DNA from 2 places in the Exiguobacterium sp. MH3 genome. Region 1 is predicted to be linked to the other one. Evidence: a T-box and tRNA genes for the amino acid it is inferred to sense, from the RefSeq annotation. Region 1 holds a T-box; the other holds one or more tRNA genes.
The links. A T-box is a leader RNA that pairs with one kind of tRNA and senses whether it is charged. The one in region 1 lies ahead of alaS (alanine--tRNA ligase), so its partner is inferred to be a tRNA-Ala.

Region 1 (5,031 bases):
CTCCGCCAAATAAGATTTCACGAGTTCTTCGAGCAATTCGTCGCGTTCAATCTTACGAATTAAATTACGTGCGTCATTATGACGAGGAATGTAAGCAGGATCTCCTGAAAGGAGATAGCCGACGATTTGGTTGATCGGATGATATCCTTTTTCTTCTAAAGCATGATAGACCGTCAACAACACATCCCGTGTCGCTGCTTTGTTATCGTCTTCCGGAAAGTTGAATTTCATCGTTTGATCCATCTGACTCACGTTCATCACCTCTTTCATATACACTACGTTTCTATTATGCCAGTGATTGCACGTATTGTGAAGCGTACGCGAGTGCTTCTTCTAATTTCGACGCATCTTTTCCACCAGCTTGAGCCATGTCAGGGCGACCGCCACCGCCACCACCGCAGCGTGTTGCGACTTCCTTGATCAATTTACCAGCATGATAGCCTTGGTCGATTAAATCTTTTGAGACGCTTGCGACGAGATTGACTTTCTCGCCTTGCGCACTTCCGAGAACGATGATTGCCGATCCGAGCGAGCTCTTCAACTCGTCCATCATACCGCGAAGAGCATCCATATCTGAGACATCGACCCGTTTCGCAAGCACACGCACACCGTTGATTTTCTCAACATCGTCCTTCAATGAAGCAGCTTCGATGTTCGCGAGTTTTGCTTGCAACGATTCATTCGCCCGTTCCGTCTCACGGAGCTGTTGTTGCAGTGCTTCGATGCGAACAGGAACTTCTGTCGTCTTCGTCTTCAAGACAGCTGCTGCTTGTTCGAGTGTTTCCAAGTGTTGATTCATGACACGATATGCGCCTGCACCCGTTACCGCTTCGATTCGGCGTGTACCTGCACCGATACCAGACTCTGAAACGATCTTGAACAAGCCGATTTCGGCAGTGTTCCCGACGTGGATACCGCCACACAACTCGATCGAGTATGTGCCTGCTGAGACGACACGAACCGTTTCACCGTATTTCTCACCGAACAATGCCATTGCGCCTTTTGCTTTTGCATCAGCGATGTTCATCTCTTCGATATCAACCGGTAGTGATGCCCAGATTGCTTGGTTGACGTCTTGTTCAATCTTCGTCAACTCTTCTTGTGTCACTGCACCGAAGTGTGAGAAGTCGAAACGAAGACGATCTGGAGAAACGAGTGATCCTGCTTGGTTGACGTGTGTTCCGAGCGTATCTTTCAATGCTTTATGAAGCAAGTGTGTTGCCGTATGGTTTTTCGTGACGGCTTTACGCTCTGCTGCTTCGACTGTTGCAACGACGTCTGCAGCTTCCGTTGCGATCCCTGTACGAACGATGACCGTATGCAAGTTTTGACCGTTTGGTGCTTTTTGAACATCTTTGACATCAAGAACGAAGTCTTTGCCTTCGATTGTTCCTGTATCCGCGACTTCACCACCACTTTCAGCGTAGAACGGTGTGATGTCGAGAATGACTTGTGCTTCTTCACCAGCAGCGACTTCTGTGACTCGTTCTCCATCATGCAACAATGCGATGATTTTCGCATCCGCCTTAAGGTCGGTATAGCCGACGAACGTACTTTTATCTTTTAGCGTCGAAAGGACTTCCGATTGCTGTTGCATCGAACCACTCTCTTCACGCGCTGCACGTGCACGCTGACGTTGTGCATCCATCGCTAGTTTGAAGCCTTCTTCATCAACAGACATCTGATGATCTTCCGCATACTCGACTGTCAATTCGAGTGGGAAACCATACGTGTCATACAGACGGAACGCATCTTCGCCACTGATAACATGCTCACCGTTCTCCTTAGACGTCTGAGCGACTGTGTTCAAGATTGCAAGACCGTCATGAAGTGTCTCATGGAAACGTTCTTCTTCGTTTTTGATGACACGTTTGATGAAGTCTGCTTTTTCTGGAACTTGTGGGTAGAAGTCGACCATGACATTCCCGACCGTATCGACGAGTTCATACATGAACGGACGTTCGATTCCAAGCATCTTCGCATAACGAACCGCACGGCGTAGTAAACGACGAAGGACATATCCACGACCTTCATTCGAAGGAAGCGCACCGTCACCGATTGCGAATGACACAGTACGGATGTGGTCTGCGATGACCTTGAATGCTACATCGAGTTTCGAATCATCACGGTAGATTTTACCGCTGATCTCTTCTGTTTTGTGAATGATCGGCATGAACAGATCCGTATCGAAGTTCGTCGGCACGTCCTGCATGACACATGCCATCCGTTCGAGTCCCATTCCTGTATCGATGTTTTTACGCGGAAGTTCCGTGTAGTTGCCGTGTCCATCGTGGTTATACTGACTGAAAACGATATTCCAGATCTCGAGATAGCGTTCGTTTTCGCCACCTGGGTAGAGTTCTGAATCGTTCGGATCGTCTCCAAAAGCAGGTCCACGGTCGAAGAAGATTTCCGTGTTCGGACCAGATGGACCTTCACCGATTTCCCAGAAGTTATCTTCAAGTGGAATGATCCGCTCAGCCGGTACACCGAGTTCAAGCCAGATTTGACGCGCTGCGTCATCTTCCGGGTGAATCGTGACCGAGAGACGTTCCGGGTCAAGACCGTACCAGTCATCACTCGTCAAGAGTTCCCAGCCCCATTTGATTGCATCTTCACGGAAGTAATCACCGACAGAGAAGTTTCCGAGCATCTCGAAGAACGTATGGTGACGTGCTGTTTTCCCGACGTTTTCGATATCATTCGTCCGGATTGATTTTTGTGCGTTGACGATACGTGGATTATCAGGAATGACACGACCATCGAAATATTTCTTGAGTGTCGCAACCCCTGAGTTGATCCACAAGAGCGATGGATCCTCGACCGGTACGAGTGAAGCACTCGGTTCGATCGCATGCCCTTTGCTTTGGAAGAAATCAAGATACATCTGACGGATTTGTGCACCCGTTAATGGTTTTAGAGCTTTCATGAACAGTTACCCCCATTGGTTTTATTTGGACGCAAAAAAGCGATGCCTTCATCCCTGAAAAGGGACGAAAGCATCGCTTCCGTGGTACCACCCTCGTTCGTAAGCAATCCATTGCCTACCTCGAACATCTGATAACGGGGATGACCCGCAGGTGTTTACACCCGACTCCGGAAGGAGCTTCAAAGGGACTCGAGAAAGTGATTGCAGCAGACTCACTTCTCTCTGGACTCGAGTTTTCCTTTTACTTATCTTCCATCAACGTGTTACGTCCATTCATCTATCGTGATTATTACCTATCACACAGCATCCGTCAAGTCTTTGTCACCCCACCGAGTCGTTCAATCAATCGTGTTCGGCGCCGCGGCTCCTCTTCTTGCGACGCTTTATGAAACGCTCGTGGGTCGCCGAACAATAATAAACTCGACTTCGCACGGGTGACCGCCGTATAAATCAAGTTTCGGGAATGCTTGAATGCCCCCGTGAAATAGACCGGCATCAAGACGATCGGAAACTCGGACCCTTGTGCCTTGTGGATCGTAATCGCGTAGGCATGCGTGAATTGATCCCAGTCACTCCGGTTGTACTCGACTTCCGTCTGGTCGAAGCGGGCGATGATCTTATCCACCTTGTCGACGTTCTCTTTGGCGAAGAAGATATTGACGATTTCGCCGATATCTCCGTTATAGACGTTCTCTTCCGCATTATTGACGAGCTGAAGAATCTTATCCCCGGTCCGGTAAATCCGAGTGCCTTGTTTGACTTCGCGTTTTTTCGGTTCCTCCGGATTGTAGACGCGTTGCAAGGCGACATTCAGTTCGTCGATTCCGACCTGCCCACGGTAAGTCGGTGCCAGAACCTGAACATCGAATTTCGAATACCCTTTTGCGAGTGCTTTTTCCGCGAAGGCTGAGATGCCGCGTAACGTCTCTTGCGGAGACGCGGTGTAAAAGCGACGATCCGCAAGTGGTGATAACAAATCAGCTGACGTCGTCCGGTTCTTCAAATCATGCGCGAGCCGTAAAATCGAAGAATCTTCCGCTTGGCGATGGACGACGTTCAAACGAACGACGGGAATCCCTTCCGTATCCATCAAATCTGCCAGCACCTGCCCTGGACCGACGGATGGTAACTGATCGCGGTCACCGACGAACAAGATTTTCATACCGTTCGGCACAGCACGGAGCAGACTCGATAACAAGTAGATATCAATCATCGACGACTCATCGATGATCAGTACTTTCCCGGTGATCGGCTGATCTTCATTTAATTGGAAATTCGTTCCGTCATACTTCAACAGACGATGAATCGTCATCGCTGGGACGTCCGTTGCTTCCGACAAACGTTTAGCGGCGCGTCCGGTCGGTGCAACAAGGACGTACGGATAAACATCTCCCGTCTTGACGCGACTCTTCTCAAGCGGCCAATCATGAATTTCTTGCAGGGCATGTAAAATTCCCTTGATAACAGTCGTCTTACCGGTACCGGGTCCACCGGTCAGGACCATCAGCGGTGCTTTGACCGCTAACTCGATCGCTTCTCGCTGTTGCGCCGCATATTCCATGCCAAACTGTTCTTCGAGATGCCCGATTGCTTCAAGGATCGTCGCGACATCGACTTCCTGTTCGGCACCGTTCGCCATGACGCGCGCCAGTTCCTTCGCCGCTCGGACTTCGGCATAAAAGATCGTCGGTAAATACAAACAGCCTTCTTCGAGCTTGACCTTATCTTCAGCGAGCAACAGTTCAATCGCTTGTTCTAGCCGTTCACCCGGGTCTTCACCAAGCAAACGGGGTGCTCGCTGCAATAGTGAGTCGACTGTCGCAAAGGCATGTCCCTCTCCTGCTTCTTGTTCTAATATGTGCATGATCGAAGCAGCGACGCGCTCCGGGTGTAATCCGACGAGTCCGAGATGTGATGCGATATGATCGGCTGTCTTAAAACCAATCCCATTCACTTCATACATCAAGGAATATGGATTCTCTCGTATTCGCGCCATGGCGTCCCCTTCGTAAGCAGCATAAATCTTTGCCGCTAGCTTCGGCGTAACATCAAATGGTGCTAAGAACAGCATCAACTGATCGACACCGTATAACGTGGCGAGT
Region 2 (5,031 bases), 740 kb from region 1:
GCATCTCGTTCCAGATCGTCTCGTTCGATTCGAGACCACTGTCTTGCGCGAGATAACCGATTTTGACATCCTTGCCTTTCATGATGTCGCCCGAGTCATGACTGAGTTCGCCAGCGATGATTTTGAGCAAGGTCGATTTACCGGCACCGTTTCGTCCGACGAGCGCAATCCGGTCACGCTCTTGTACTTCCAATTTGATATTTTCTAAAATCGGCTCAACGCCGAATGATTTCGAGAGTTGGTTGACTTGTAAGAGTATCATTTCCATCCATCCTTCCACCCTTTAGTCTATCACGAACAAAAGCGCGAGGTCCTGCGGAATATATTATTTGTGACTCTATGTGAAGTGGTTTACAATCAAGGAGAGTAGAAAGCTTTTTGCAAAGATTTGGGTGCCACGATGGATGTGGCCGAAGGGGGAACTGCAGGATGAATGGACCAGACACAAAAATTCCACAAGCGACAGCAAAACGGTTGCCGCTATATTATCGCTTCATCCAAAGTTTATACAATTCAGGCAAGCTCCGCGTCTCTTCTGCTGAGTTAAGCGAGGCGGTGAAGGTTGATTCAGCAACGATTCGTCGCGATTTTTCCTACTTTGGGGCATTAGGGAAGAAGGGGTATGGATATAACGTTCAACATCTCTTAACGTTTTTCCGCAAAACCTTGAATCAAGATGAGGTGACGAATGTTGCCTTAATCGGGGTCGGTCATCTCGGAACAGCGTTTGCAAATTATAACTTTTTAAAGAATAATAGTACTCGGATAGTCGTTGCGTTTGATGCGGACGAAGAGAAGGTCGGAACAACGACGCATGACGTTCCAATCTATCATGTTTCGGACATGAAAGAACAAATCGAAGCGAATCAGGTCGATGTTGCCATCTTGACGGTTCCATCCCAGTTCGCGCAGTCAGTAGCGGATGAGTTAGTCGAGTATGGTGTGACTGGCATCCTGAACTTTACGCCCGCGCGGTTGAACGTGCCAGCGAGCGTCCGGGTCCATCACATCGATTTATCGATCGAGTTGCAGTCGTTAGTTTATTTCATGAAGCATTATTCGCAATCAGCTGAAGGAGTGAAATCATAATGGAAAACCTTATCCCGTCAACTATAGCATTCATCGGACCAGGTAGCTTAGCACTAATCGGTGTCGTCGCATTAATCATTTTCGGACCGAAGAAGTTACCTGAACTTGGTCGTGCTGCGGGTCAGACATTGAAAGAGTTCAAGAGCGCAACGAACGGTATCATGGACGACGATAAAAAGGATGAACCGAAAGAGAAGTGATTGAATCATGGCGATTGATCAAGAACAAAGCGTGACGTCGCATCTGGACGAACTGCGTAAACGGATCGTCTGGTCGCTTATCATCGTCGTCGTCCTGTTCGCTGTTGCATTTCCGCTCGTCCGACCGCTCGTTCGCTTCTTGCAAGCGGACTTAAAAGAGCTCGGTATCGGTTTGAATGCCTTCAACGTCGCAGATCCTTTAATGTTATATTTGAATCTTGCGTTCATCATCGCAATCGTGTTGGCATCACCGTTCTGGATGTATCAACTGTGGGCATTCGTCCGCCCTGGTCTGTATGACAAGGAGCAAAAAGCGACATTGACGTATATTCCGGTCATCTTCTTTCTGTTTTTGGCTGGTGTAGCCTTCTCGTACTTTTGGTTGTTACCTTTCTTATTAAAAGTTTCGACTGAACTAGGGAAGGAACTCGGAATCGAACAAGTCATCGGAGTCGAGAACTACTTCAGTTTCTTAATCCGATTAACGATTCCGTTCGGTCTTCTTTTCCAATTGCCGGTCGTGACGATGTTTCTGACACGTCTTGGTCTCGTGACGCCAATTTTCATGCGAAAGAATCGGAAATATGCGTACTTTGCGCTGTTCGTCGTTGCGGCATTGATCGCACCGCCGGACGTGACGTCACACTTGATGATCTCGGTCCCATTGTTCGTTCTCTATGAGATCAGCATCTTGATTTCTGCGCGGACGTACAAAAAGGTCTTGATCCTCGAGCAACAGGCAGAGCTTGAACGACAGGCGGATTTGATGCGTGAATTGAATAAATGAATCGTGAATTCCTTCCGACGATTTTGGAAGGAATTCTTTTTATGAAAGCGTTATTTTTATATTGATAAAGCAGTTAGCGATGCGTATACTAAAGTTAATTCATGGGGGCTTAGCTCAGCTGGGAGAGCGTTTGGCTGGCAGCCAAAAGGTCGTCGGTTCGATCCCGATAGTCTCCACCATATTCGTACACTTCAAACTCTTGAGGATTCAAGAGTTTTTTTATTGTTTTCAAAATATGGAAATGTAATATAAAGTGTCAATAAAAACAAATAATTATATAAAACAGACAGAACCGAATTGTTTATTTCCATCTATTTCATTAAACTAAATATACAGAATTTTCGTTTAACTGTTTTGTTGGTAACATCATTATGGTTTTTTAGAAAAGGGGAAAAGAAGCATGAAGAAGGAAATCGCACTCTTGGCAGCTGTCTTAATGACATCTTCCAACTTGGTTAGTGCTCAAGGAGCACTGTCCTCGCAAGATAAGGCAAGCGGTCAAAAGCCGCACGCCCTCTCACTTAAGAAAACAGGACAGGAGAAGGTGTATAAGCAGTCTGACAAGGTCCGTGTCGTCATCGAGATGGAGCAGAAGCCGGCGATTCAAATCGCGCAGGCACAAAACAAGCGGTATAGCACATTGAGCAATGCCGAAAAAGAGTCGATTAAGGATCGCCTCGTCAGCGTCCAAAAATCAGTCAAGTCAGCGATCGCTAAAAAATCGATTCCCGTTACATATAAGGAAAGCTTCACGACCGTCATCAACGGATTCAGTGGTGAAGTCAAGTTCGGCGACATCGAAGACATCAAACAACTCGCCGGAGTCAAGAGCGTACATATCGCCCATGAATACGCGCGACCGAAAGCCGATAAAGGCGCAAAACCAGACATGTTGTATAGCAAAGATATGGTTAATGCAAAAGAAACATGGCAGGATTATGGCTTCAAAGGGGAAGGGACAATCGTAGCGGTCATCGATACGGGGATTGATCCATCGCATAAAGATATGGTGTTGAGCCCGGAGACGAAGATCGATTTGACTTCTTCGAAGGTTGAGAGTGCTAAAGAAACAAAAGGACTAAAAGGGAAGTATTTTACGGAAAAAGTCCCATACGGCTATAACTACGCTGATCACGATAGCGAAATCCGTGATTTAGGTGCAGGTGCATCGATGCACGGAATGCACGTAGCGGGTACGGTCGGTGCTAATGGAGACGAAGCGAACGGTGGTATCAAAGGGGTCGCACCGGAAACACAACTCCTCGCGATGAAAGTATTCGGAAATGATCCAGGCATGCCATCGACATTCAGTGATATCTACATCAAAGCGATTGATGATGCGATTGCACTCGGAGCGGATGTCATCAACATGAGTCTCGGTTCGACGGCATCATTCGTCAACGCAGATGATCCGGAACAACGGGCAATCGTCAACGCAATGAACAACGGGATCTTATGTGCGATCTCTGCTGGAAACTCGGCATTCACAGGACATGGTGCAGGCAATCCGTATACAGCGAATCCTGACATCGGTGTTGTAGGATCTCCAGGGTTGATCAGCCAAGCGCTACAAGTCGCATCGCTAGAGAATACGAAATTAACGCTTGAAGGTATGGCACTGACGATTGACGGACAAGATGCTGGGTATTTGGCGTACCAAAAACAGGACTCGCCGAATCCGATTAAGATATTCAACAAGGAGAAGCAAGACGTCATTTATGTCGGCGATGGTCAAGCATCGAACTATCAAGGAAAAGATGTCAAAGGAAAAGTTGTCTTTGTTGTGCGTAACGGCAGTTTCAATTACGGTATGATTCAAGCAGAAGCTGAGAAACAAGGAGCAGCCGGTGTCATCGTTCGTGGACGAGTCGATCATGGGGATTATGTCAGCATGGCACTTAACAATCCGACGATTCCGATGGTGACGCTCAGCATCGCGGATGGGAATGATCTTGAAGAAAAAGCGAAAGCAGGAAAAGCAATTGCTGTCACGTTCGATGGAAAAGCGGTCTCAGCAGATAACCCAGTAGCGGGCGAGATGTCTGATTTCACGTCATGGGGTGTCACACCAAATCTTGATTTCAAACCTGAAATCACGGCACCGGGTGGAAAAATCTACTCGACGCTCAATGATAACGAATATGGCGTCATGAGTGGAACATCGATGGCAGCACCACACGTCGCCGGAGGAACGGCACTTGTCATGCAACGAATCGCGAAGGATTTCAAAGTCGATGGTGCGACACGCGTTAAACTCGCGAAGAATATCCTCATGAACACGTCACGTCCACAGCTTGATAAAGGGCAGTATAATGCTGAAGCGAAAACTGGTAGCTTCTATTCACCACGTCGTGAAGGTGCTGGTTTAATGGATCTACGTGCTGCGATGAAAACACCAGTCGTCGTTACGGAAACGAAATCGGGTGAAGGAAAGGCTGCACTCAAAGAGGTCGGCGAAAAATTCACATTCACGCTCGATTTGAAAAACTATAGTAGCGAAAAAGTGACATATCAATTAGCCGGAACGGTACAATCGGATCTCGGTGCAGAAGGAACGAACTTCCTGGAAGCCAACAATATTTATAAGAAAAACTCAGTGGATGCGGTCGATCCGAATAAAGGAACGTTCCCAATCTCATTCGCAGTCGGTTCGAAAAAAGCAAGTTCTGTCTCCATCAATCCGAAGAGCTCAACGAAAGTAAGTGTATCGGTCGATTTGAAAGATACGGTCGATTGGGCAAACGGTCTTCCACTTGAGCAAGTCTTTGAAAATGGCTACTTCGTTGAAGGTTTCGTTCGTTTAATCGATACGAAGAGTAAAAATCCGGAATTGACAGTGCCGTACGTCGGATTCAAAGGAAAGTGGGATCAGGCACCGATCGTCGATGCACCGCGTTATGACGAAGAGAAGACATTCTACGGATTAACTGGATTAGCGACAGAAGTAAAAGATGA

Region 2: it has a tRNA-Ala gene. The T-box ahead of alaS (alanine--tRNA ligase) is inferred to sense a tRNA for this amino acid. The anticodon was not compared.

Annotation. Positions count from the first base shown of each region.
Region 1 is NC_022794.1:2,129,411-2,134,441, forward strand. It holds gene U719_RS11350 (IreB family regulatory phosphoprotein) at 1-252, opposite strand, end outside; gene alaS (alanine--tRNA ligase) at 287-2,929, opposite strand; T-box leader at 2,987-3,197, opposite strand; gene U719_RS11360 (ATP-dependent RecD-like DNA helicase) at 3,240-5,031, opposite strand, start outside.
Region 2 is NC_022794.1:2,865,574-2,870,604, reverse strand. It holds gene U719_RS14845 (ABC-F family ATP-binding cassette domain-containing protein) at 1-262, opposite strand, end outside; gene U719_RS14840 (redox-sensing transcriptional repressor Rex) at 430-1,089, shown strand; gene U719_RS14835 (twin-arginine translocase TatA/TatE family subunit) at 1,089-1,289, shown strand; gene tatC (twin-arginine translocase subunit TatC) at 1,297-2,076, shown strand; tRNA gene U719_RS14825 (tRNA-Ala) at 2,180-2,255, shown strand; gene U719_RS14820 (S8 family serine peptidase) at 2,477-5,031, shown strand, end outside.